Regions from separate parts of the Streptomyces sp. NPDC027663 genome, predicted to be linked through region 1. Evidence: riboswitches for the same ligand, from Rfam matches in the RefSeq annotation. Region 1 holds a riboswitch; each other region holds the start of a gene.

The links. Region 1 has a riboswitch for cyclic di-AMP ahead of ACZ4SF_RS30045 (M23 family metallopeptidase). Riboswitches for the same ligand answer to the same signal wherever they lie in the genome.
Region 2: another riboswitch for cyclic di-AMP. It lies ahead of ACZ4SF_RS19920 (transglycosylase family protein); the one in region 1 lies ahead of ACZ4SF_RS30045 (M23 family metallopeptidase).
Region 3: another riboswitch for cyclic di-AMP. It lies ahead of ACZ4SF_RS07850 (C40 family peptidase); the one in region 1 lies ahead of ACZ4SF_RS30045 (M23 family metallopeptidase).
Region 4: another riboswitch for cyclic di-AMP. It lies ahead of ACZ4SF_RS11065 (M23 family metallopeptidase); the one in region 1 lies ahead of ACZ4SF_RS30045 (M23 family metallopeptidase).

The regions. Positions count from the first base shown of each region.
Region 1 is NZ_JBVHSK010000014.1:123,946-129,110, reverse strand. It holds gene ACZ4SF_RS30060 (bifunctional acetate--CoA ligase family protein/GNAT family N-acetyltransferase) at 1-854, opposite strand, end outside; gene ACZ4SF_RS30055 (HPr family phosphocarrier protein) at 1,032-1,313, shown strand; gene ACZ4SF_RS30050 (GntR family transcriptional regulator) at 1,516-2,202, opposite strand; gene ACZ4SF_RS30045 (M23 family metallopeptidase) at 2,402-3,157, opposite strand; cyclic di-AMP (ydaO/yuaA leader) riboswitch at 3,171-3,330, opposite strand; gene ACZ4SF_RS30040 (M16 family metallopeptidase) at 3,541-4,929, opposite strand; gene ACZ4SF_RS30035 (M16 family metallopeptidase) at 4,926-5,165, opposite strand, start outside.
Region 2 is NZ_JBVHSK010000006.1:467,075-472,239, reverse strand. It holds gene eno (phosphopyruvate hydratase) at 1-1,126, opposite strand, end outside; gene ACZ4SF_RS19920 (transglycosylase family protein) at 1,433-2,122, opposite strand; cyclic di-AMP (ydaO/yuaA leader) riboswitch at 2,127-2,301, opposite strand; gene ACZ4SF_RS19915 (transglycosylase family protein) at 2,485-3,555, opposite strand; gene ACZ4SF_RS19910 (cytochrome P450 family protein) at 3,723-5,003, opposite strand; gene ACZ4SF_RS19905 (hypothetical protein) at 5,000-5,165, opposite strand, start outside.
Region 3 is NZ_JBVHSK010000002.1:661,881-667,045, forward strand. It holds gene pcrA (DNA helicase PcrA) at 1-2,067, opposite strand, end outside; cyclic di-AMP (ydaO/yuaA leader) riboswitch at 2,344-2,497, shown strand; gene ACZ4SF_RS07850 (C40 family peptidase) at 2,506-3,840, shown strand; gene ACZ4SF_RS07855 (hypothetical protein) at 3,907-4,260, opposite strand; gene ACZ4SF_RS07860 (C40 family peptidase) at 4,697-5,165, shown strand, end outside.
Region 4 is NZ_JBVHSK010000003.1:384,885-390,049, reverse strand. It holds gene ACZ4SF_RS11070 (alpha-galactosidase) at 1-1,833, shown strand, start outside; cyclic di-AMP (ydaO/yuaA leader) riboswitch at 2,137-2,302, shown strand; gene ACZ4SF_RS11065 (M23 family metallopeptidase) at 2,306-3,211, shown strand; gene ACZ4SF_RS11060 (SGNH/GDSL hydrolase family protein) at 3,425-4,210, shown strand; gene ACZ4SF_RS11055 (TetR/AcrR family transcriptional regulator) at 4,408-5,028, opposite strand.

The sequences.
Region 1 (5,165 bases):
GGTACGGCGACGACGGCGAGGTCCACGTGCCCGTCGATGTCCCGCACCGAGCGGTGGGCGGGCACCCCGTCGACCTCGGTGGCGTCCTCGGGGAAGGCCTTGTTCACGGCGTACAGCCGGCCGGGGTAGCCGGCGTCGCGGAGGTTGCCGAGGACGCTGCGGCCCACCCCGCCGGGGGCGCGGCCGGCCCCGACGACCGCCACGGCTCCGGGCACGAGGAGCCGCCGTACCGACCGGGCCTCGGCGCGCTGCTCCCGCGCGCGCTGCACGGCGACGGAACGGTCGGTGGGTTCGAGGCCGAACTCCAGGCGTACGACCCCGTCCTCGAAGCTGCGCTTCTGGGTGTAGCCGGCGTCCGTGAACACTTTGATCATCTTGCTGTTGGCGGGCAGCACCTCTGCGGCGAAACGGCGGATGCCCCGCTCGCGCGCGACGGCGGCGATGTGCTCCAGCAGGGCGGAGGCGACCCCCCGGCCCTGGTGGGCGTCCTGCACCAGGAAGGCGACCTCGGCCTCGTCGGCTGGCGCGGAGGCGGGCATGCCGTCGGCGCCGATGCGGTCGTAGCGTACGGTGGCGATGAACTCGCCGCCGACGGTGGCCGCGAGTCCCACCCGGTCCACGAAGTCGTGGTGCGTGAAGCGGTGGACGTCCTTGGCGGAGAGCCGGGGGTACGGCGCGAAGAAGCGGTAGTACTTCGACTCGTCCGAGACCTGCTCGTAGAAGTTGACCAGACGGTCGGCGTCATCGACGGTGATGGGCCGGATGCGCGCGGTGCCGCCGTCGCGCAGCACCACGTCCGCCTCCCAGTGGGCGGGGTACTCGTGCCGGTCGTGCCGGTCCGCCGAGGTCTGCATGGGCCCCAGAGTACGGCTCGCGTCCGACAACAGCGCGAGGCAGTCTGTGGAGGACCGGCAAGCCGGACCGAGGCCGCGGTCCGGGCCGACCGGAGGGGAACGAGGGTCCGCTCCGGGCACGCTCCACGATATGGGAAACTGGTCTAGACAACCCTGAACACCGAAGGGCAGCAACACATGGCTGAGCGCCGCGTCAACGTCGGCTGGGCCGAGGGCCTCCACGCCCGCCCCGCCTCCATCTTCGTCCGAGCCGCCACGGCCGCAGGCGTCCCGGTGACGATCGCCAAGGCCGGGGGCAACCCCGTCAACGCGGCCTCGATGCTGGCCGTCCTGGGCCTGGGTGCCCAGGGTGGCGAGGAGATCGTCCTCGCCTCCGACGCCGAGGGCGCGGACGCCGCCCTGGACCGTCTGGCCAAGCTGGTCTCCGAGGGCCTGGAAGAGCTGCCCGAGACCGTCTGAGCGTCCACCGCACGGAGCGCCGGAGCCGCGTTCGCCTCTCGGGGCGGCGCGGCTCCGGCGTTTGCGCACCCGGCGGAAAAATTGCCGCGCTTTATCCGCGGGCATACTCGGGCCACACCGAATGAATTCCGGCCGCAGCGGAATTAGGGCAGCGGAAAACAAGGCCCCGCGAAATGGCTCTTCTTTGTATACGGCGTGCGTGTTAATGCCGCGGGCTCGACATGTTTACGGCATGTTGCGAAGACCTCACACGTTCCGCGGCGCCGGGAAAACGAAGCCGGTGCGCGCCCGTCGACCGCTCGGTGTGCAGTGCCGTGAGCGCCCGCGCGCGGTCACCGTCCCCGCGCGCCACCGCGTCCACGATCGCCCCGTGCTCCGCCCAGGTCTCGACCGGGCTCAGCGGCGCCTCCACCGCGTACATCCAGGCGATCTTGTGCCGCAACTGGGTGAGCACCGAGGTCAGCGAGGAGCTGCCGCAGGCCTGTGCGAGCGTCTCGTGGAACCAGCCGCCCAGCGAGCGCAGATCATCGCTGTGCCCCCTCCTGGCCCGCTCCTGGCCCAGCCGGACCAGGCCGCGCAGCACCTTCAGATGGGCCTCGGTGCGCCGCTGGGCGGCCCGGGCGGCCCCCAGCGGCTCCAGCAGCATCCGCATCTCCAGCAGGTCGGCGGCCTCCTGCTCGGTCGGCTCGGCCACGCACGCGCCCGCGTGCCGGCGGGTCACCACGAAGCCCTCGGCCTCCAGGGTGCGCAGGGCCTCGCGGACGGGGACCCGCGAGACGCCGTAGCGGCGGGCCAGGACCTCCTCGGTGAGCCGGCCGCCGCGCTCGTGGACACCCGCGACGATGTCGTCCCGGATCGCCGTGCACACCGAGTGCGCCGGAATACGCATGACCGACCTCCGCCTTAATCCCCGTGAAACGTCGACGATGGACGCGTGTTCCGTGACTCTATTGCAATGAGGCGGAATTTCCGACGGCGGCCCCTGATTCATGGATATTTTTTTGGACAGCGCCTCTGACGGGATCCGGCGGAAAACGCGAAAGCCCCGGCTCGGTGAGCCGGGGCTTCGGGCGCTCGCGCGCCGGGCGTCAGATCTGCACGCCGTGCTTGCGGAGGTAGGCCAGCGGGTCGACGTCGGAGCCGTACTCGGAGGTCGTGCGGGCCTCGAAGTGGAGGTGCGGGCCGGTGACGTTGCCGGTCGCGCCGGACAGGCCGATCTGCTGGCCCGGGACGACCTTCTGGCCCACCGTGACACCGATGGAGGACAGGTGGCCGTACTGGGTGTACATGCCGTCGGCCATCCGGATCACGATCTGGTTGCCGTACGCGCCGCCCCAGCCCGCCGAGACGACCGTCCCGGAGCCGACCGCGTGGACGGTCGTACCGCTGGCCGCGTGGAAGTCGATGCCGGTGTGCGAGCCGGAGGACCACAGCGAGCTGCTGGCCTGGTAGGCCGTGGAGACGTAGGACTGCGCGATGGGGGCGGTGAAGGCGTTGAGCCGCTTGCGCTCGGCCTCACGAGCGGCACGGGCCTTGGCCGCGCGTACCTCCTGGGCCCTCTTGGCGGCTGCCTTCGCCGCGGCCTCCTCGGCCGCCTTCTGGTCGGCTGCCTGCTGCTGGGCGGCGGCCTGCGCGTCGATGCGGTCGGCGACGTCGTCACTCACGGTGATGACCGGGGTGAGGCCGGTCTGCTCCGCGGGGCTCTCGGCGGCGAGCGCCGGGGAGGCGGCGAGGGTGCCGACGACGCCGGTGGTCGTGAGGGCCGCGATACCGGCCGCCTGAGCGGTGGTGCGCTTGACCCGGCCGGGCTTGCGGTGCTTCCCGGTGGCGCACATGAACGCCATGTAGTGGCTGGTCCTTTCCTTCCGTCTCGCCTACCGGGTTAGCTGACGGGTTCGGAGCAGGAAGGTCTCCTACGGACTCCCCCGCTCACGCGCGGGCGCCCGATTCACCCCAGGGACGGTGGGTCCCCGGCTCCCCTGGCTCGCGCCGTACGGGGACTCGGCGATGACTGTCCGGTGCCGCGGGTGCGGCGCACTGCCTGACGAACAGCCCCGACGACGCTACGGAACCTGCTTTCAATCCCCAAACGGATCCGGTGTTTTGTAGCGCATCCCACAGGGCAGACAGGCAACCTCCGCCTCAAATCGGGCATCTGGCAACACGAGTGGAACAGCGTGGGGCCCTGACGACCCGTAGGTCGTCAGGGCCCCACGCGCGTATGCCGCTACTCCGCGGCGACGACGGTGACTTCGCCGATACCCAGCGCCTCGACCGGCGCCTTGATCTCGGACGCGTCGCCGACGAGGACGGTCACCAGGCGGTCCACCGGGAAGGCGTTCACGGCGGCCGCGGTGGCCTCCACCGTGCCCGTGGCGGCCAGCTGCTGGTACAGCGTCGCCTGGAAGTCGTCGGGCAGGTGCTGCTCGACCTGGTCGGCCAGCGTGCTCGCGACGGCCGCCGCGGTCTCGTACTTCAGCGGCGCCACGCCCACGAGGTTCTGCACGGCGACATCCCGCTCGGCGTCGGTCAGGCCCTCCGCCGCGAGGGTGCGCAGCACCTTCCACAGGTCCTCCAGCGCGGGACCGGTGTTCGGCGTGTCCACGGAGCCGCTGATGGCGAGCATCGCCGCGCCCGTGCCGTCCGGCGCCGAGCGGAGCACCTGCCCGAAGGCGCGCACGCCGTAGGTGTAGCCCTTCTCCTCGCGCAGGACCCGGTCCAGGCGGGAGGTGAGGGTGCCGCCGAGGCAGTACGTGCCGAGCACCTGGGCGGGCCACACCCGGTCGTGCCGGTCGGGGCCGATCCGGCCGATGAGCAGCTGTGTCTGGACGGCGCCCGGCCGGTCCACGATGACCACGCGCCCGGTGTCGTCCGCGGTCACCGGCGGCACGGGCCGGGGCTCGCCCGGGGTGCCGGTCCAGGCGCCCAGGGTGTCGGTGAGCAGCGCGTCCAGGTCGGTGCCGGTCAGGTCGCCGACGACGACCACGGTGGCCGTGGCGGGCCGCACATGGCGGTCGTAGAAGGCGCGCACGGCCGCGGCGTCGATCTTCTCGACCGTCTCCTCGGTGCCCTGCCGCGGGCGGGACATGCGCGAGGCCGCCGGGAACAGCTCCTTGGAGAGTTCCTTGCCGGCGCGGCGGGTGGGGTTGGCCAGCTCGTGCGGAATCTCGTCCAGGCGGTTGCGGACCAGCCGCTCGACCTCGCTCTCGGCGAAGGCGGGCGCGCGCAGGGCGTCGGCGAGCAGGCCGAGACCCTTGGCCAGGCGGGAGGCGGGGACCTCCAGGCCGAGCCGGACGCCGGGGTGGTCGGCGTGCGCGTCGAGCGTGGCGCCCGCGCGTTCCAGCTCGGCCGCGAACTCCTCGGCCGAGTGCTGGTCGGTGCCCTCCGAAAAGGCCCGCGCCATGATCGTGGCGACACCGTCCAGGCCGGCCGGCTCGGCGTCCAGCGGCGCGTCCAGCAGCACCTCCACGGCGACGACCTGCTGGCCGGGGCGGTGACAGCGCAGCACGGTCAGGCCGTTGCCCAGCGTGCCGCGCTCGGGGGCGGGGAACGCCCAGGGCTTGGCCTCGCCCGGCTGCGGCTGGGGGTGGAAGTCCATGGTGGCGAGCTCGGTCACTTGGCCGTCTCCTCGTTCTCGTCGTGGCCCGCCTCTACGGTCGCTTCCGTCTCCGGGTCCTCGGGCACGTCCGCGTCCTCTACGGTCTCCGGGGACTTCGGCTCGTAGACGAGGACCGCGCGGTTGTCGGGCCGCAGGCGGGCCTTGGCGACCTCCTGGACCTCCTCGGGGGTCACCTCGAGGACGCGCTTGACGGCGGTGAGGGCGAGCTGCGGGTCGCCGAACAGGACCGCGTA
Region 2 (5,165 bases), on a different contig from region 1:
CGATGGTGACGTCCTCGGTCTCGCCGGAGCGGTGGGACATCATGCACTTGAAGCCGTTGCGCTGGGCCAGCTCGACGGCGTCCAGGGTCTCGGTCAGCGAGCCGATCTGGTTGACCTTGACCAGCAGGGCGTTGGCGGCGCCGTCCTCGATGCCGCGGGCCAGGCGCTCGGGGTTGGTGACGAACAGGTCGTCGCCGACCAGCTGGACCTTGTCGCCGAGCTTGTCGGTGATGACCTTCCAGCCGGCCCAGTCGTCCTCGAACAGCGGGTCCTCGATGGAGACGAGCGGGTAGGCCGCGACCAGCTCCTCGTAGTACTCCGTCATCTCGGCGGCGGAGCGCTCCTTGCCCTCGAAGAGGTACTTGCCGTCCTTGTAGAACTCGGAGGCGGCGACGTCGAGCGCGAGGGCGATCTGCTCGCCGGGGGCGTAGCCGGCTTCCTTGATCGCTTCGAGGATGAGGTCGAGGGCCTCACGGTTGGAGCCCAGGTTCGGGGCGAAGCCGCCCTCGTCGCCGAGGCCGGTGGACAGGCCCTTGCTCTTCAGGACCTTCTTCAGGGTGTGGTAGACCTCGGTGCCCCAGCGCAGGGCCTCGGAGAAGGACTCCGCGCCGATCGGAGCGATCATGAACTCCTGGATGTCCACGTTGGAGTCGGCGTGCGAGCCGCCGTTCAGGATGTTCATCATCGGCACCGGCAGCAGGTGCGCGTTCGGGCCGCCCAGGTAGCGGAAGAGGGGCAGGTCGCTGGCCTCGGAGGCGGCGTGGGCGACGGCGAGCGAGACGCCGAGGATGGCGTTGGCGCCGAGGGAGCCCTTGTTGTCGGTGGCGTCCAGGTCGAACATGGCCTGGTCGATCAGGCGCTGCTCGGTGGCGTCGTAACCGACCAGCTCCGGGCCGATCTGCTCGATGACGGCGAGGACGGCCTTCTCGACGCCCTTGCCCTGGTAGCGGTTCGGGTCGCCGTCGCGGAGCTCGATGGCCTCGAAGGCGCCGGTCGAGGCGCCGGACGGAACGGCGGCACGACCCGTGCTGCCGTCGTCGAGGCCGACCTCGACCTCGACCGTGGGGTTGCCTCGGGAGTCCAGGATTTCCCGGGCTACGACGACGTCGATGGACGGCACGAGCATCTCCTTCTTGGATGTGACGCTGGAAGTGCGGGGCGGTGTGCCTTACGGCTGCGCCTTGCGACTAGAGCCTAACCGTCCCGGGGGCGTCGGCCACCGACCGACCGTCCCGTGGACATGCCGACGGTACCTTTTGTTTTCGGCCGAAACAAAGACCTGTGGCGACGGCACAGAAAAACCCCGCCCCGGTGCGTACGGGGGAACACGCACCGGGGCGGGGAGCCCGTGGGGACGGGGGTGGCCCTCACGAGGCCTGCGATGAGACCCCTGGGGATGTGAGGGCGCTGTGGATCCGCTCGGAACCGGGGGTCACTTCAGGTGGAGCTGCTGACCCGGGTAGATGAGGTTCGCGTCCTCGACGATGTCCTTGTTCAGCTCGAACAGCTTCTGCCAGCCACCCTCGACCTTGTGCTTCGCGGCGATGGTGCTGAGGGTGTCGCCCGCGACGACCTTGTACTCGCCGTCGCCCTTCTTGACCTTCTTGCCGGTCGGGGTGGTGACGGTCTTGCTCTTGCTCGTGGACGCGGCCGGACGCTCGGCGGAGCGGGAGGCGGCCTGCTGGTCGGTGGAGCGGGTGGTGGTGCTGCCCGAGTCCGAGGGGGTGCTCGGGGCGGCACCGCCGTAGGGGGTGCCGGACAGGCCCGTGCCGCAGACCGGCCAGGCGCCCTTGCCCTGGGCCGCGAGGACCTTCTCGGCGATCTCGATCTGCTGCGCCTTGGTGGCCTTGTCGGCGGTGGCGGCGTACTGCGAGCCGCCGTACGCGGCCCAGGTGGAGGCGGAGAACTGCAGACCGCCGTAGTAGCCGTTGCCGGTGTTGATGGACCAGTTGCCGCCGGACTCGCACTGGGCGACCGTGTCCCACTCCGAGGCGGTGGCGGCGGAGGCGTTGCCGGCCGCCATCAGCGGGGCGGCGACGGCGGCGCCGGTGACACCGGCGAGCGTGATGGCGCGGACGGCCTTGGACGGACGACGGTGCTTGCCCTTGCCGGAAAACAGCATGGAACGATCCCCTCACCGACGCCTGCGAGGTGAGCTGTCGGGTTCGGGCCGGTTGAGTTGCCCGGCCGCATCTCCCGCTGTGCGCGAGATGCGGCTTCACCCCGAGCCGGTCCGGCATCAACTGCCGGGCCCGGCACTTACCTTGGGTCCCCCGCTCCTGCCTACGGCGCTTGACGCGACGACTGTTCCCGGGCAACCGCTGGCAGGATTCGGCGTTGCGACTGCCGGGGCTCGTGGTGACGAGCGGCCTTGACCGTAGGCACGCGGTCCGCGGAATTTCAAAGACGATCAGGGCTTCTGAGACTCATCCCACACTTTCGCCAAACCGGACAATAGGGCGTTAAGTGGGGCGTCAACTCCCGCTAATCGCCGTCCGTTTCGTCCCCGACTTCCAGGGTCTGACCGGCGGTGATGTGATTCGGGTCGGCCCCGATGGCCTTCTTGTTGCCGGCGTAGAGCGCGCGCCATCCGCCGTCGACCTCAAGGGAGTCGGCGATGGAGGCGAGGGAGTCGCCGTCGCGGACGGTGTAGGTGTCCGGTTCGCGAGAGGCGTGGCGGCCCGAGGAGGCGGCATTCTGACCGTTTGTCGCGCTTTCGTCCGCACTCGCCCCCCGATGACGTCCGCCACCGCCGAGGGAGCCGGTGTCGACCAGGCTCCAAGAACCGGCGGCCTGCTGGGGGTTGTCCTCGCGGCCGGGTTCCGGAGTGGCCGTGGCGGAGCCGTCGGCCCCCTGCGGGCTTCCCGCGTCCGGCGACGCGGATTTGTCGGACTTGGGCGTGTCGGTCCCGTCGGAGCCGTTCACCTTGCCGTCACCCTCGCCCGGCTTCCCGGCCGGCCGGCCGTCCTTGCCGGACGAAGAGCCGTTGCCGGAGCCGGAGTCGGCATCGGAACCGGCGTCCCCCGAAGGCGACGAACCCGGCAGACCGGACGAGTCGGAGTTGTCAGGGCTGTCGGGGTTTTCGGAACCATCCGAACTGTCAGTCGATCCGGACGGGTCACCCGAACCGTCGGTGTCACCGGACCGGCCGACGCCCGTGTCGACGTCCGCCGAGTCCGAATCCTCGGTCAGGCCCGACAGCAGGGCGCAGGTGGCCCAGGGGGTGGTGCCCTTGTCCGCGAGGATGTTCTCGGCGACGGCGATCTGCTGGGAACGGCTGGCCTGGTCGGCGCTGGCCGCGTACTGGGTCCCGCCGTACGCGGCCCAGTCCGCCTGCGAGATCTGCAGCCCGCCGTAGTACCCGTTGCCGGAGTCCGCGCTCCAGGAGCCGCCGCTCTCGCACTCGGCCACCTTGTCCCACGTGGTGCCGTCGGCCGCGCTGGCGCTGGCGGCGCCGAGGAGCGGGATGGCGATGGCTGAGCCGGTCACCCCGGCCGCGACGAGGAGAGCCGGAGCCTGACGGGGGCGACGGTGTCGACCGTTCCCGGAGAGCATGCAGAGGCCTTTCGAGCGACAGCAGTACCGGCGCGGCGGATGAAGCCCTTCGCCACGCTGATGGGTGAACGTATAGGCAGACGATCACTTGTCACAAGTTCATGCCGCGCAGATCACGTGAAGATCACAGAGTGAATGTCCGTCAGGTTTCCCTGGACGGGCTGTGTTCAGGCGGTGGGCGTGAACTCCACGGGCAGGGTGCGCAGGCCGCGCATGATGAGTCCGCCGCGCCAGCGCAGCTCGTCCGGGTCCACGGCGAGCCGCAGGTCGGGCAGGCGGGTGAGCAGCGTGGCGAGCGCGGTCTGGCCCTCCAGCCGGGCGAGCGGCGCGCCGAGGCAGTAGTGGATGCCGTGGCCGTAGCCGAGGTGCTGGTTGTCGCGGCGGGTGAGGTCGAGCACGTCCGGGCCGGCGAACCGCTCCGGGTCCCGGTCGGCCGCGGCGAGCACGACGAGCACCGGGTCGCCCGGCGCGATGTCCTGCCCGCCGATGGTGAGGGGCTCGGTGGCGAACCGCCAGGTGGCCAGCTCCACCGGGCCGTCGTAGCGCAGCAGTTCCTCCACGCCGGTCTCCAGGAGGTCCCGCTCCCCGCTCGTCACGGACTGCTGCAGGAGCCGGCGCTGCCCGGGATGGGTCAGCAGGGCGTACGTGCCGTTGCCGATGAGGTTGACCGTCGTCTCGAAGCCGGCGAAGAGGAGGATGAAGGCCATCGCGGCGGCCTCGTTCTCGGTGAGGTGCTCGCCGTGGTCGGAGGCCCGGATGAGGCCGGAGATCAGGTCCTCGCCGGGCGCCGGCTCGGCGGGCAGCGCCTCGCGCTTCCTGTGGATCAGCTCGGCGAGATAACCGCGCATCTTCTTCACCGACCGGGCGACCCCGCCGCGGGGGCCTCCGCCGTGCCGGATCATCATGCCCGCCCAGTCCCGGAAGTCGTCCTGGTCCTCGCGGGGGACGCCGAGCAGGTCGCAGATGGCGTAGATGGGCAGCGGGAACGCGAACTCGTGGATGAGGTCGGCGGAGCCGCGCTCGGCGAACCGGTCGATGAGCCCATCCGTCAGCTCCTGCACCCGGGGCGCGAACTCGGCGACCCGGCGCGGCGTGAACGCCTTGCTGACCAGGCGGCGCAGCCGGGTGTGGTCCGGCGGGTCGATGTTCAGCAGATGCGTCATCAGCTCGGCCTTGCGCTCGCCCGGGATGCCGGTCTTGCCCTTGGCGTGCGCGGGCTCGTCGTGATGCGCCGGGTTCTTGCTCAGCCGCTGGTCGGCCAAGGCCTGCCGGGCATCGGCGTACCGGGTGACCAGCCAGGCCTCGACCCCGCTCGGCAACCGCGTCCAGTGCACGGGCGCGTGCTCGCGCAGCCACGCGTAGGCCGGGTAGGGGTCGGCAGCGAACTCCCAGGTGAACAGCGCGGGAGCGGGGGTGGGGGCCGTCGGGGGATGAGGCTGGTCGGTCACTCCTTGACGGTATCCGGAGCGGTGGCGGGCGTGGGGGCCGGAGGGGGCGTCCCCGGGACGGGACGGGCCGGCGCGGCCGCAGGAGACGGCGTCCCCGGGACAGGACGGACCGGCGCGGCCGCAGAGGGCGGCGTCCCCGGGGCGGAACGGGCCGGCGCGGCC
Region 3 (5,165 bases), on a different contig from region 1:
CCGCTCCTCCTCCAGCTCCTTGGTCTGGCCGAGGGCGCGCATGTGCGGGAAGACGCCGTCCTCCATGCCGGTCAGGAACACCACCGGGAACTCCAGGCCCTTGGCGGTGTGGAGGGTCATCAGCGTGATGACGCCGTCGCCGTCCTCCTCGTCCGGGATCTGGTCGGAGTCGGCGACCAGGGCGACCTGCTCCAGGAAGTCGGCAAGCGTGCCGCCCGGGGCGGCAGCCCCCGGTGTCCCGGCTCCCTCACCGCGCTCCTGCTCGAACTCCAGAGCCACGGCGGCGAGTTCCTGGAGGTTCTCGATGCGGGTCTCGTCCTGCGGGTCGGTGGAGGCCTGCAGCTCGGCCAGATAGCCCGTGCGCTCGAGGATCGCCTCCAGGACGGTCGCGGGGCCGGCGCCGGACTCCACGATCGTGCGCAGGTCCTCCATCAGCGTGTTGAACCGCTTGACCGCGTTGGTGGAGCGCGCGGCCATGCCGTACGCCTCGTCCACGCGCTTCAGAGCCTGCGGGAAGCTGATCTTCTCGCGCTGGGCGAGGGCATCGATCATCGCCTCCGCGCGCTCGCCGATGCCCCGCTTGGGCACGTTGAGGATGCGGCGCAGCGGCACCGAGTCCTCGGGGTTGGCGAGGACGCGCAGATAGGCCAGGACGTCCCGGACCTCTTTGCGCTCGTAGAAGCGGACGCCGCCGACGACCTTGTAGGGCAGGCCGACGCGGATGAAGACCTCTTCGAAGACACGGGACTGGGCGTTGGTGCGGTAGAAGACGGCGACGTCCCCGGCCTTCGCCTCGCGCGCGTCCGTGAGGCGGTCTATCTCGTCGGCGACGAACTGGGCCTCGTCGTGCTCGGTGTCGGCGACGTAACCGGTGATCCGTGCGCCCTGCCCGGCGTTGGTCCACAGGTTCTTCGGGCGGCGGGACTCGTTGCGCTCGATGACCGCGTTGGCGGCGGACAGGATGGTCTGCGTGGAGCGGTAGTTCTGCTCCAGCAGGATCGTCGTCGCGTTCGGGTAGTCCTCCTCGAACTGGAGGATGTTGCGGATCGTCGCGCCCCGGAAGGCGTAGATCGACTGGTCCGCGTCACCGACCACGCACAGTTCGGCGGGCGGGACGTCGTACTCGCCGGGCGGGGTGTCGGCCTCGCCGGCGCGCTCGCCCGTCCCGACCAGCTCGCGGACGAGGGCGTACTGGGCGTGGTTGGTGTCCTGGTACTCGTCGACCAGGACGTGCCGGAAGCGGCGCCGGTAGTGCTCGGCGACGTCCGGGAAGGCGCGCAGCAGGTTGACCGTCGTCATGATCAGGTCGTCGAAGTCCAGCGCGTTCGCCTCGCGCAACCGCGACTGGTACAGGGCGTAGGCCTGCGCCAGCGTCTTCTCGAAGCCGTCGGTGGCCTGCGCGGCGAAGTCCTCCTCGTCGATCAGCTCGTTCTTGAGGTTGCTGATCTTGGCGCTGAAGGACTTGGGCGGGAAGCGCTTGGGATCCAGGTCCAGGTCGCGGCAGACGAGGGCCATCAGGCGCTTGCTGTCGGCGGCGTCGTAGATCGAGAACGACGACGTGAAGCCCAGCTTCTTCGACTCGCGGCGCAGGATCCGCACGCACGCGCTGTGGAAGGTCATCACCCACATCGCGTTCGCGCGCGGGCCGACGAGCTGCTCCACGCGCTCCTTCATCTCGCCCGCGGCCTTGTTGGTGAAGGTGATCGCGAGGATCTGGCCCGGGTGCACGTTCCGCTCGGCGAGTAGGTGGGCGATGCGGTGGGTGAGCACACGGGTCTTGCCGGAGCCGGCGCCGGCGACGATGAGCAGCGGCGAACCGGCGTGCACGACCGCGGCGCGCTGGTTGTCGTTCAGTCCCTCCAGGAGCGCCGCCGCGTCGATCACGGGGCGCGGGGCGCCGTCGCGGTAGTACGCGTCACGGTCCGGCGGCACATCGAACTTCCCGCCGAACAGATCGTCCGGAAGCGGCTCCGGAGCGTGATCGTCCTCGGGTGGCGGCTGCTCCTCCTCGTGCCCGCGAGGGGGCTGGAGGTCCGCCAGGAAGCTGTCGTCAAAGAGGCTGCTCATCGCTCTACGAGTCTAGGCCGCCCCACCGACAACCGGTTGCCGTCCCCGGAACATGGCCCGCGTGGTGAGCGGTCGCTCTTCGCGTCGAAAGCGTCCGCCGACCGCTCACACAACGGAAGCGCCTGGTCACGCGGGCGTGAACCAGCCATCAGGTCACGGAAATGTATCGGACAAACCGCACACCAACCTTCACAGAAGACACACCAGTTGGCTAGGTTGCCGTCAGGCCGCACGACCCCTCTCCGGCGAACGTCGCCGGGCCGCGCGGCCTCCGCCGAGTCCGGTGCGCCCTCTGCGTGGTGCCCGGAGCCGGGGACCCACCGATCCTGGGGTGAATCGGCCGACTCCCGCCCGGGACGACGCCGTAGGGCAACCCTTCCGTCCGCCCGAACCCGACAGCTAACCCGGTAGGCGGCAGCAAGGAAGGAGTCGCCTCCCTTGGCGTCGCACCGCAAGCCGCGCCCCGGCGGAACCCCGGGGACGGGCATTCGCACCCCCGCTCTCGCCACCGCCGCCCTCACCTCCGTGGCCGTCCTCTCCCAGTCCGCGCAGGCCGCTCCCGAAACCGGTCACGGCAGGCCGAGCCCGGAGGAGATCGAGCGGAAGATCGACGATCTGTACCGCCGGGCGGAATCGGCGACCGAGACGTCCGGCACGACCAGGGAGCGTTTCGCCGGCACCGCCAGGGAGCGTTCCGCCGCCGCAAGCAGGGAGCGGTCCGCCGCCGGGGCCGAGGAGCGTCCCGCGGACGCACCCCGGCGACACGGCGACAGTCTTCAGCGGCTCCGGGACGAGGTGGCCCGCCGCGCCGCGGCCCAGCCCCGCGCCGTTCCGGCCCAGCGCGGCCCCGAGGGGGCCCGGGACACAGCCGCGGCGACGCCCGCCCGGGGCACGAGCGTCGCACCCCCGAGACGGAGTGTGGATGCCGTACCGCCCGCACGAGGCAGGGACGCCGTAACGCCCGCACAGGGCAGGGGCGCCGTAACGCCCGCACGAGGCATGGAGGCGGTACCGTCCGCGCGGAAGGCGGCCGTCGCCGCGTCCGTCCGGAACGCGTCCCTCCTGCCGTCCGCCCAGGAGAGGGCCGTCGTCCCGCCCGCGGACAGCGTGCCGGAGGCCGCCGCGAGGGACCCGAAGACCGCCAAGGCGGCGGTGCAGAAAAAGCTCGCCCACGCGCGCGTGCTGCTGTCGCAGCGGACCGCGCAGAGCGCCGCGCAGTCCGTCACGCCTGCCGCACCTAGCGCGTCTGTCGCACCTGTCGCACCTGTCGCACCTGACATGTATGGCGCCTCAGTCACATCCACCGCACCGGTGACGTCCGTCGCGTCGGTCACATCCCCGTCGATCACGTCCGCTCCGGTCACATCCGCGTCGATCGCGTCCGTTGCGACGGTCACATCCGGCACGGACACGACGACCAAGGCCCGGAAAGCCGTCGCCTTCGCCCGGGAGCAGCTCGGCAAGCCGTGCGTGTGGGGCGCCGCCGGCCCCGGTTCCTACGACTGCTCGGGGCTGACCCAGGCCGCCTGGAAGTCGGCCGGTGTCACCCTTCCGCGCAGCGCCCGCGATCAGGCCGAAGCAGGAACCACGGTCCCGCCTGCCGAGGCGCGCCCCGGCGACCTCGTGTTCTTCCACGACGACGCAGACCATGTAGGGCTGTGCACGGGCGACGGCATGATGATCCACGCTCCCAGGCCGGGCGCGTACGTGCGTGAGGAACCGGTCTCCCGCACCGACGGGTCGGCCGTGCGCTGCGTGGTGCGGCCGGGCTGATCCCGCCGCCCCGAGATCGCCCGCCCGGGAGATCAGGTTCGACCGGAGATCAGGTCCGGCCGGAGATCAGGTCCAGAGGACGGCGATGAAGATGTTCGCCGTGGTCAGCAGGCCGACGAGCCCGAAGAGGCCCTTGTCGATCCGCTCCTCGTCGCGCTTCACGTAGACCAGCGCGAGGATCACGATCAGCAGAGCCAGCTTCACGCCGATCTTGATGTTGTTGACGTGGTGGTCGTCGGCCTGATTGAGGCCGACGAGCGCCACGCCGGTGACCAGCATGGTCAGCGCGCCGTGCAGCATCCCGGGCACGAACCGGGCCGTGCCCTGGCCCATCGCCTTCATCTGGGTGAGGAAGCCGCCGAGCAGCGCGGCGATACCGACGATGTGCAGGCCGACGAAGAGATGGATGAGTACGTCCATGGGGCCGGAGCCTAGCCAGGGGGCGCCACGGCTCCCCGCACCGGGCCCGCCCTCAGGGGCGGCGGCGGCGCGAAAACGCTCGGCAGACCTTGCATATATGCGCTCCATAGCACCCGATCACCCCCGCCTGGTCCGCTTTCCGCGGCTCGATCATCACGCTGCGTGAAGAAGACGACTCGGGCCCTACGGAGGGATCACTTACGGTCACACCATGACCTGTCGTAACCAATTTCGGACAGCGCGTTACCAACCCGTCACCGTCCGGCCTAGCGTCCTCCCCCAGGTGACCGGCTCCCCACCGCCGCCCGGCCCTCGGGCGGCCGCCGGCCACCACCGCCGAGAAAGCCCGGCGGCGGCCCACTCCCCCTGTGCGGGCCGCCGCGGGGCGTACTGACCCTCGGTCGTACGAGTCCTACGGAAGGACGTGACGGTCCAGGTGGCAGCGCACCGCAAGCCCCCGCATCGCTCGCTCAGCGGCCATACGGCCCGGACGGCCGCCACACTCGCCCTGGCGGGCGCGGCCACGGCGACGGGCTTCGACGGCACGGGACACGCTGAACCCCAGCTGACACAGGCGCAGGTGAAAGCCAAGGTGGACAGCTTGTACCGGGAGGCCGAGGCCGCCACCGAGAAGTACAACGGGGCGAAGGAGGAAGCGGGCGCGGCCCAGCGGCGACTGACCGGGCTGCAGGACGAGACCGCCCGCAAGCAGGAGAAGCTCAACTCCGCCCGGGACGCCCTGGGTTCGATCGCCGCGGCCCAGTACCGGGACGGAGGCATCGACCCGGCGTGGCAACTGGCCCTCTCCAGCGACCCCGACCGGTACCTGGACGGCGCCGCGTTCGCGGAGCGGGCCGGTGACCGGCAGGCCGCCGCCGTATCACGGGTTCGCGAACAACTGCGCG
Region 4 (5,165 bases), on a different contig from region 1:
CTCTCCGTGCGCACCGAGGAGCGGCGCGGGACGCAGTGGCGCTTCGTGTCGCACGACACCGAGGGCGCGGACCTGCGCCTTCGTTTCGACGACGACGGCGTGGGGATCACCCTGCACTACCGGATGCGCGGCGATGTCGTCGAGCGCTGGGTGACCGTCGAGAACGGCGGTCACGCGCGCGTGGAACTGCTGCGCGCCGACGCGGCCACCTGGACCCTGCCCGACCGTGAGGGCTGGCGGCTGTCCCAGCTGCACGGCCGCTGGGCCGCCGAGTCCCGGCTCACCACCGCTCCCCTCACCTACGGAGAGAAGGTCATCGGCAGCCGCCGCGGCCACACCGGCCACCAGCACCTGCCCTGGGTCGCCCTCGACACCGACGCCACCGAGGAACGCGGCGAGGTCTACGGCTGCGCGCTCGGCTGGTCCGGCTCCTGGCGCATCGCGGTCGCCCAGCTCCCGGACGCGCGCGTGCAGATCACCGGCGGCGCCGGCTACGACGACTCGGGCCTGCTGCGCCTGGAGCCGGGGGAGTCGTACACCACCCCGGTATTCGGGGGCCTGTGGAGCGACGGCGGTTTCGGCGGCGCGAGCCGCACCTGGCACGCCTACCAGCGCACCTGTGTCATCCCGGACGCGGAGCGGGACCGTCCGGTGCTGTTCAACTCCTGGGAGGCGACGAACTTCGGCATCTCCGAGGAGCAGCAGGCCGTCCTCGCCCGGCGCGCCGCGGAGATCGGCGTCGAGCTGTTCGTGGTGGACGACGGCTGGTTCGGCGCCCGTACCAGCGACCGGGCCGGCCTCGGCGACTGGACGCCCAACCCGGACCGCTTCCCGCACGGCCTGGGGCCCCTCGCCGACCAGGTGCACGGCCTCGGCATGCAGTTCGGCATCTGGGTCGAGCCGGAGATGGTCAACCCGGACAGCGATCTCTACCGGTCCCATCCCGACTGGGTGCAGTACCAAACGGGACGCAAGCGGACAGAACTGCGCAATCAACTCGTCCTCAACCTCGCCCGCGAGGACGTCCGGGAATATCTCTGGGACCGGCTGGACGCCCTGCTGTCCAGCGCCCCCATCGACTACGTGAAGTGGGATTTCAACCGCTGCTTCACCGACGCCGGCTGGCCGGGGGACCCGTATCCGCAGCGCCTGTGGGTGGACCACGTGCACGCCCTGTACGGCCTGCTGGACCGGTTGCGCGCGGCCCATCCGGGGGTCGCCTTCGAGTCCTGCTCGGGCGGTGGCGGCCGGATCGACCTGGGAGTGCTGAGCCGTACCGACGAGGTGTGGACCTCCGACAACACCGACCCGCTCGACCGGCTGGCCATCCAGCACGGCTTCACCCAGATCCACCCCGCGCGCGTGATGTCCGCCTGGGTCACCGACAGTCCGAACACCCAGCTCAACGGGCGGGTCAGCTCGCTGCGCTTCCGGTTCGTCAGTGCCATGGCGGGCGTCCTCGGCGTCGGCGGCGACCTCACCGAGTGGACCGACGCGGAACTGGCGGAGGCCCGGCACTGGGTGGAGCTGTACAAGGAGATCCGCCCCGTCGTGCAGCGCGGCGACTTGTACCGGCTGCGCCCTCCGACGGGTGGCCTGAGCGCCGTCCAGTACGTACTCGGCGAGGAGACCGTGGTCCTGGCGTGGCTGCAGGCGCAGAGCTACGGCGAACCGGTGCCGGCGGTGCGGCTGCGCGGACTCGATGCGACGGCATCGTACGAATGCCGCGAAACAGGCGAAATTCACAGAGGGGCGGTGCTGCTGCACCACGGGCTGTGCACCGGACTCACGGGCGACCTGGATGCGACGGTTCTCCGTCTGCGCCGCATCTGAGCTTTCTGTCCGAATTAGCGGTCTTCATCACAACTCGCTGTGGAATAAGGGGTCATGGTGGCACGTGGCGTGAGGAGGGTCATATCCGTGACCGTGAGTGGCGCGTCATGTCCATGCAATAGCGGCGCCGAAAAGGGAAATCGAAGGCTGAAGGAGGCGGGAATTCACGGAGGGTGACCATGAATTCCCGTATCCGATCACCCGAAACCCGAACAAGCGGAACCGGCTGCTTGTTTCCGTGTGTTCGGCTCGCTTACGTTCGCCACCAATCCGGACGGAATGCCGAATCCTGCCGCCGCCCGGAGTCCCCACACACTTGACCCGTGTACGGCAGGAGCGGGGGACCCATCAGGTACGACTGCCTGTCCCGGTCTCCGCGACAGGCTAGGGGTGAAGCCGTGCAGCGCGCGGCCGGGCAGCTCCAGTCCGAACCCGACAGCTGACCTCGCAGGCGCCGGAGAGGAATTGCGCCATGCCCGCCAAGGGTAAGCACCGACGCCCCAAGACCCAGCGTTTTTCCCGCTCCGTCGCCGTCGCCGGAACCGGCGGCGCCGCACTGGCCCTCCCGCTCTTCGGGGCCGCCGGAGCGCACGCCGCGACCCCCGCGCAGCCCGTTTCCGGAAAGGCCGTGCAGTCCGTTCCGAACACGGTGAAGAAGGCCCCCGCACAGCCGGATTCGAGCGTGCGCACCTACACCGTGCGGAGCGGTGACTGCCTCTCGAAGATCGCCGACGAGCAGCACGTCGCCGGTGGCTGGCACCGGCTGTACGACGACAACCGCCAGACCGTCGGCGCCGACCCCTCGCTGATCCGCCCGGGCCTGAAGCTCAGCGTCGGCAAGAAGGCCGCGCAGCCCCGCACCGAGTCCGCCGCCCCGCAGCACACCTCGGCCGCTGCGAAGCCCGCCCGGTCCGCCGCCTCCCAGCCCGCCCAGCCGCCCGCCTCCGCCGCCCCGCAGGCGAAGGCCACCGGCTACACCCTCCCGGTCGCCGGTGCCACCATCGGCACCGCCTACCACACGGCCGGCAGCATGTGGTCCAGCGGCTACCACACCGGTGTCGACTTCGTCGTCCCGACGGGCACCTCCCTCAAGGCCGTCGCCGCGGGCACCGTCGTCTCCGCCGGCTGGGGCGGCGCGTACGGCAACCAGGTCGTCATCAAGCTCGACGACGGCTACTACGCCCAGTACGGCCACCTGTCGCAGCTCTCCGTCTCGGCCGGCCAGAGGGTGACCGCGGGCCAGCAGGTCGGCCTCTCCGGCGCCACCGGCAACGTGACCGGCCCGCACCTGCACTTCGAGATCCGCACCACGCCCGACTACGGCTCCGACATCGACCCGGTCGGCTACCTTCGCCAGCACGGCGTCCCCGTCGGCTGAGCGGCGCCCCGCGCGAACACCACCTGCCTGACACGCCAGCGAAGGCCGGACCCCCGACCCCCGGGTCCGGCCTTCGGTATTCCCTGATTGGCAAATTATTTAAGAGTGTCTCATCTCACCGTTCGTCAACCCCGGCCTACGGTCGCGTAGGTCACATCCGAAGGTGAATCATGGTCCGACGTGGCAGACGATTCGAAGAATGACAACAGATCAGTGATCGGGTCGTACGTGGCGGTGGGGGACAGCTTCACCGAGGGCGTCGGCGACCACGGTCCCGACGGGGCGTTCGTAGGGTGGGCCGACCGTTTCGCGGTGCTGCTCGCCGACCGGCGTCCCGAGGGCGACTTCCAGTACACCAACCTCGCCGTACGCGGAAAGCTGCTGGACCAGATCGTGGCCGACCAGGTCCCCAAGGCCGCCGAACTGGCCCCGGACCTGGTCTCCTTCTGTGCCGGCGGCAACGACATCATCCGCCCGGGCACCGACCCGGACGAGGTGGCCGAGCGGTTCGAGCGTGCCGTGGCCAGGCTGACCGAGGCTGCCGGCACGGTGATGGTGACGACCGGTTTCGACACCCGGGGCGTCCCCCTGCTCAAGCACCTGCGGGGCAAGATCGCGACCTACAACGGGCACGTCCGCGCCATCGCCGACCGGTACGGCTGCCCCGTGCTCGACCTGTGGTCCCTGAAGTCCGTGCAGGACCGCCGGGCCTGGGACAGCGACCGGCTGCACCTCTCGCCCGAGGGGCACACGCGCGTGGCGCTCCGGGCCGGGCAGGTCCTCGCCCTCGACGTCCCGGCCGACCCCGAGCAGGCGTGGCCCCCGCTGCCTCCCCGGGGCACCCTGGAGGTCCGCCGCGACGACGTCCAGTGGGCGCGTGAGTACCTCGTCCCGTGGATCGGGCGGCGGCTGCGCGGCGAGTCCTCGGGGGACCATGTGACCGCGAAGGGCCATCTGTCGCCGGACGACATCAAGATGCGGATCGCGTCGGTCGCCTGACGCTTCCCGGCCGTGCCCCGGACCGCCGTAGGCGCGGGCCGGGGCACGGTGGCGTGCACGGTGGGGCGCGGTGCCCCCGCGTCCCGTGGGGTCCGGCCGTGGGTGCGGGTGGGGGGACACGCGGTCGCGGCCCGGAAAGGGGGGCGGGACCGGCAGCGGGCCGGGGGGCGCGGTGCGCGGACGCCCCGGCGGTTCGCTCACCGCTCCCGTTCGGTCAACCCATGCCGGTCCAGGCCCAGTTCCCGGGCCAGGGCGTCGTCCACCCACTCCTGGGCCCGGGACCGCGGCACTCCGCCCGGGTACGACGTCAGCTGCACGGCCAGCCCGTCCAGCAGCGCGGTCAGCCGCAGCGCCGCACCGGCCGGGTCCGGGCAGACGAACTCGCCGGCCGCCACGCCCTCGGCGATGACCTCCGTGATCGCCGCCTTCCACTGCTTGTCCAGATCCCGGGTGACTTCGCGCAGGGCGGGCTCGCGCAGGGCCACCGCCCAGCCCTCGATCCACAGCCGCCACCCCTTGGCCTGTCCGGTCGGCGCGTACCAGCGCACCGCGGACCGCAGCCGGCGCAGCGCCGACGTCCGCCGGTCCAGCAGCTTGCGCAGATGCGCGAGATCGTCCTTGGCCGCGAAGGTGAACGCTGCGGCGACCAGCTTCTCCTTCGTGGAGAAGTGGTACAGCACCAGCGCGTTGCTCACACCGAGGGCCGCGGCCACGTCGGCGATCCTCACCGCCGCAACGCCCCGCACCTCGATCTGCTCGATGGCAGCCCGCAGCAGCTCCTCCCGCCGCTCCGCCACGCTCAACCGCACTCTCGCCACGCGGTCACCCTAGTCGCTGCCGCCGGTGCCGCCTAAGTCGTCGGTCCGCCCCGGTTCGGCCGCGGACGCGCGAGAGCGGGGAACAGTGCCCCGCACCGTGGACGTCCGGGCGGTCCGGTCGGGCGAGGGTGCCGCTC